2 regions of the Acidocella aluminiidurans genome follow, and region 1 is predicted to be linked to the other one. Evidence: predicted binding sites of a transcription regulator. Region 1 holds the regulator's gene; the other holds the start of a gene.

What was found. The regulator HrcA, encoded in region 1, represses chaperone genes, less so after heat shock. The targets are predictions, from matches to a motif close to GTTNGCACTCNCNNNNNGNGAGTGCNAAC.
Region 2: groES (co-chaperone GroES) is a predicted target of HrcA. The motif match lies at 1,456-1,484, and genes of this name have one in related genera.

Annotation. Positions count from the first base shown of each region.
Region 1 is NZ_AP031589.1:93,775-96,165, reverse strand. Features, by position in the region: gene rph (ribonuclease PH) at 1-681, opposite strand, end outside; gene hrcA (heat-inducible transcriptional repressor HrcA) at 734-1,801, shown strand; gene ACZ46S_RS00415 (Do family serine endopeptidase) at 1,882-2,391, opposite strand, start outside.
Region 2 is NZ_AP031589.1:2,893,987-2,896,377, forward strand. Features, by position in the region: gene groL (chaperonin GroEL) at 1-1,013, opposite strand, end outside; gene groES (co-chaperone GroES) at 1,091-1,384, opposite strand; gene ACZ46S_RS14320 (usg protein) at 1,654-1,911, shown strand; gene ACZ46S_RS14325 (lysozyme inhibitor LprI family protein) at 2,016-2,391, opposite strand, start outside.

The DNA of each region.
Region 1 (2,391 bases):
CTCTGCCGTCCCCTGGCGGGCCAGGCCCAGCAGCTTGTTGAAGGCCGCCTCGTCAAAGCTGGATTTCTCCGCCGTCGCCTGGATTTCCACAATCCCGCCCGCCGCGGTCAGGATGAAATTCGCATCCGCATCCGCCGCCGAATCCTCGGCATAATCCAGATCCAGCACCGGGTTGCCCTGATAGATGCCACAGGACACCGCCGCCACCTGCCCCAGCATCGGCATGGATTTGATCACATTCTTCGCCTTCAACTGCCGGAAGGCCAACACCATCGCCACATAGGCGCCGCTGATCGCCGCACAGCGCGTACCGCCATCGGCGTTCAGCACATCGCAATCCAGCGTCACGGTGATCTCGCCCATCGCCTTGCGGTCGATCACGGCGCGCAGGCTGCGCCCGATCAGCCGCTGGATCTCCTGCGTGCGGCCGGATTGCTTGCCCCGCGCCGCCTCGCGCTCACCGCGCGTATGGGTGGCACGCGGCAGCATGCCGTATTCGGCGGTCACCCAGCCCTCGCCCTGGCCGCGCATGAAAGGCGGCACCCGCCCCTCGACGCTGGCGGTGCACAGCACCTCGGTTCGCCCCATGCGGATCAGCGCCGAGCCCTCGGCATGGTGGGAAAACCCGGTCTCGATGGAGACCTGGCGCAGGGCGTTGAATTCTCTGCCGGAGGGCCGCATGATCTGACTCCTTACATTCTGCTGCGCCGTGCTATTATCCGAGCCTAGCCCGATGGACCATAGACAGAAATCCCCTCCCCCCCGGCTGCCGCCCGGGCTCGACATACGCTCCGCCGCCGTGCTGCGGGAAATCGTCGAGCAATATGTCGAAACCGGCGAGCCGGTGGGCAGCCGCACCCTCTCGCGCCTGCTCCCGCACAAGCTCTCCCCCGCCACCATCCGCAACGTGATGGCGGACCTCACCGATGCCGGGCTGCTCTTCTCCCCCCACACCTCCGCCGGCCGGCTGCCGACGGATCGCGGTCTGCGGCTATTCGTGGACGGGCTGCTGCAATTCGGCGAGCTTTCGGAGGAGGAGCGGACCAATATCAACCTCTCCCTCGCCGGCTCCGGCCGCTCTATGCAGGACACGCTGGCCCAGGCCTCAACCCTGCTCTCCGGCCTCTCCGCCGCCGCCGGGCTGGTGCTCGCCCCCAAGGGCGAAGGGCCGGTGAAACATATCGAATTCGTGCCGCTCTCGCCGGGGCGCGCTCTGGTGGTGCTGGTCTCGGCCGATGGCCAAGTGGAAAACCGCATCATCGAAACCCCGCCCGGCCTGCCGCCCTCGGCCCTGCAGCAGGCCAGCAACTTCCTCAACGCCCAGCTCGCCGGCCTTACCCTCACGGAGCTGCGCAGCCGGGTGCGCGCCGAGCTCACCGCCGACCGCAGCGCCTTGGACGAACTGACCAGCGCCGTCATCGAAGCCGGGCTCGCCACCTGGGGCCAGGAAGGGCGCTCCGGCTCGCTGATCCTGCGCGGCCAGGGGCGGCTCTTGGAGGATATCGACCAGCTCGAAAAACTCTCCGCCATCCAGGCTTTGTTCGAGCGGCTGGAGACCGAGGAAACGCTGCTGAAGCTGCTGGATCTGGCCGAGGAATCGGACGGGGTGCGGATTTTCATCGGCGCCGAATCGGGGCTGTTCGGCTCCGCCGGGGTCTCGATGATCGTCGCCCCGGCGCGCAACGCGCAGGACCGGATTGTGGGCGCGATCGGCGTCATCGGGCCGACGCGGATCAATTACGGGAAGATTATTCCGGTGGTTGATTATACCGCGCGGGTGATCGGGCGGTTGCTGGGGTAACAAAAAAGGCCGGTGCCTTGGCACCGGCCCGTGTAGGGAACTTTTTGGAAAAAGTTCCCTACGACCCTCAAAAACTTTAGTTAGTTTCCGTTTTTGCCGTCGCCGAGGGCGATGCCGACAAACAGAGCCTGGCCCTGGCGGACGATGCGCAGCGCCACCGCGTCCGCCCCGCCCTTGCGCGCGGCCTTGATCGCGTTCACCGCCTCATCCGGGCTGTTCACATCCGTGGCGCCGACGCCGACCAGCAGATCGCCCTGCTGCAGCCCGGCCTGATCCGCCGGCGAATTCGGCTTCACATTCACGATCACCGCCCCGGTGGCATCATCCGGCAAATTGAGCTGGTTGCGCAGATCCGGCGTCAGCGGCGCCAAGGTCACGCCCAGCGCCGCCGGCGAGGCATTCTGCTGGCTGCCGCCATTGCCGGTATTGCCGTGCTCGAAGCTGGCATCCGGGTTGCTCGGCATCTCCTCCACCGCGACGCTGACATCCTGCGACTTGCCGCCATGCAGATAGGTGATGTCGGCCTTGCCGCTCGGATCGATATTGGCGATGTCCTCGGCCAGATCGCCCGGATTGGTCACGCTCTGGCC
Region 2 (2,391 bases), 870 kb from region 1:
GCGCCCACACCCTCGACGATCGTGGTGTTTTCCTTCTCGATGAGGACCTTCTTGGCGCGGCCCAGCATGTTCAGGGTCACGGTCTCGAGCTTGATGCCCAGATCCTCGGAGATCACCTGGCCACCGGTCAGGATGGCGATGTCTTCCAGCATGGCCTTGCGGCGATCGCCGAAGCCCGGCGCCTTCACGGCGGCGATCTTCAGGCCACCGCGCAGCTTGTTCACCACCAGGGTGGCCAGGGCCTCGCCCTCGACATCCTCGGCGATGATCAGCAGCGGCTTGCCGGTCTGCACCACGGCTTCCAGCAGGGGGAGCATCGGCTGCAGCTGGGAGAGCTTCTTCTCGAAGATCAGGATGTACGGGCTCTCGAGGTCCGCAACCATCTTCTCCGGGTTGGTGATGAAGTACGGGGAGACATAGCCGCGGTCGAACTGCATGCCCTCGACGACATCGAGCTCGGTCTGGATGCCCTTGGCTTCCTCAACCGTGATCACGCCCTCATTGCCGACCTTCTGCATCGCCTTGGAGATCATCTCGCCGATCTCGGACTCGCCGTTGGCGGAGATGGTGCCAACCTGCGCGGTCTCGGACGGGTTGGTGATCTTCTTGGTGCGGGCCTTCAGCTCTTCCACGACGGCGGCAACCGCCTTGTCGATGCCGCGGCGCAGATCCATCGGGTTCAGGCCAGCAGCCACGGCCTTCACGCCCTCGCGCACGATGGCCTGGGCCAGCACGGTCGCGGTGGTGGTGCCGTCGCCGGCCAGGTCGTTGGTCTTGGAGGCGACTTCGCGGATCAGCTGCGCGCCGAGATTCTCGAACTTGTCGGACAGCTCGATTTCCTTGGCGACGGACACACCGTCCTTGGTGATGCGCGGGGCGCCGAAGGATTTCTCGATGACAACGTTACGGCCCTTCGGGCCCAGGGTCACCTTGACGGCATTGGCGAGGGTGTCGACGCCGCGCAGCATGCGGTCGCGCGCGTCAGAACCAAAACGGACGTCTTTAGCAGCCATGATATAGCTCCTCTATGAATGAGCGTCCCGATGACGGAGCGGCTTCAGCCGCGCAGTCTGAATCGGGCCGCGTTAAATCAAGCGGCGATGATGCCGAGAATGTCGGATTCCTTCATGATCAGCAGGTCTTCCCCGTTGATCTTGACCTCCGTGCCGGACCATTTGCCGAACAGCACGCGGTCGCCCGCCTTCACGTCCAGGGCCACCAGGGCGCCGGTCTCGTTGCGCGCGCCGGCGCCAGCAGCGACGACTTCACCTTCCTGCGGCTTTTCCTTGGCGGTGTCCGGAATGATGATGCCGCCGGCGGTCTTTTCTTCGGCGGTGATGCGACGGACCACAACGCGGTCGTGCAGAGGGCGGAAATTCGCCATATGATCGCTCCTAAACATTATGTCTTAAAAGCTTCCCAGCCTGTCCGGCCCAATTGTGCGGCACCGCGGCTGTTAGCACTCCCTTGGAAGGAGTGCCAGAGATGTAGCCCGGGCGGCCCGGTGAAGTCAAGAACGGCAGCACTTCCCGGTTTTGAGTGCCAAGTTGCTGGTTTCGTTGAAGATTATAGTTGCACAGCAGGGGGTTGTGTGTGGCAGTCTGGTGAAACCCCGGGGATTGCCAACACTGACTTCAAGAGAGAGTGCCAAGCATGTCCCTTGCCTTGCAGATGCGCGACTACCGCCTGACCACCGCCGAGATCCTCTATCATCTGCCGGACCATCCGGGCCTGTTGCAGAGCTATATCTGGCAGGAGCTCGATCTCGCGCCGAAATTCCCCGCCTTGCACAAATTCCTGGATTTCTGGGCCGCCAATCTGGATGGCAAGCTGCATTCGGTCCGCGTCGGCCAGGCGGAGCTGATCAAGCCCGCCGGCTGGCGCAACGCCCAGCTGCTGACGCTGCATTAGCGCCTCAAGCTCTTAGCTTGAGGCGCCAAGTTTTGGTTTAGCGAGCAATTTCATGTGTTTAAGTTGTCGCTGCCGCGTCAACCTAAACACATATTGCTCTAGCTTTACTGGCCGCCGCAGCTGACATCGCCCTCCTGGCAGTGCAGCTGCGCCTCCAGCCGCTTGGCCTGCGCCTCGGTCAGCGCCGTCTCGCATTGGTTGCGCACCAGCGGATGGATGGTCCCGCCTTGCGTGCCCATCGTCTCGAAGCCGCATTGCGCGTCGCGGTAGGATACCCAGTCGCGCTCGGCCTGGCGCAGCTTCGTCTGGCCGGCCGGCGAGATTTTGCCCAGCAATGCCCGGTAGCTGGCGTTCAGCGCCGCATCCGCCTTCTGGAAATCCCGGTAGGAGCAGATATTCATATCCGTCTGCGTCTGCGGATCGGCGCAATTCCGCGCCAGGGCCGGGCCGGCCAGCAGCAGGCCGGCCGCCAGGATGATG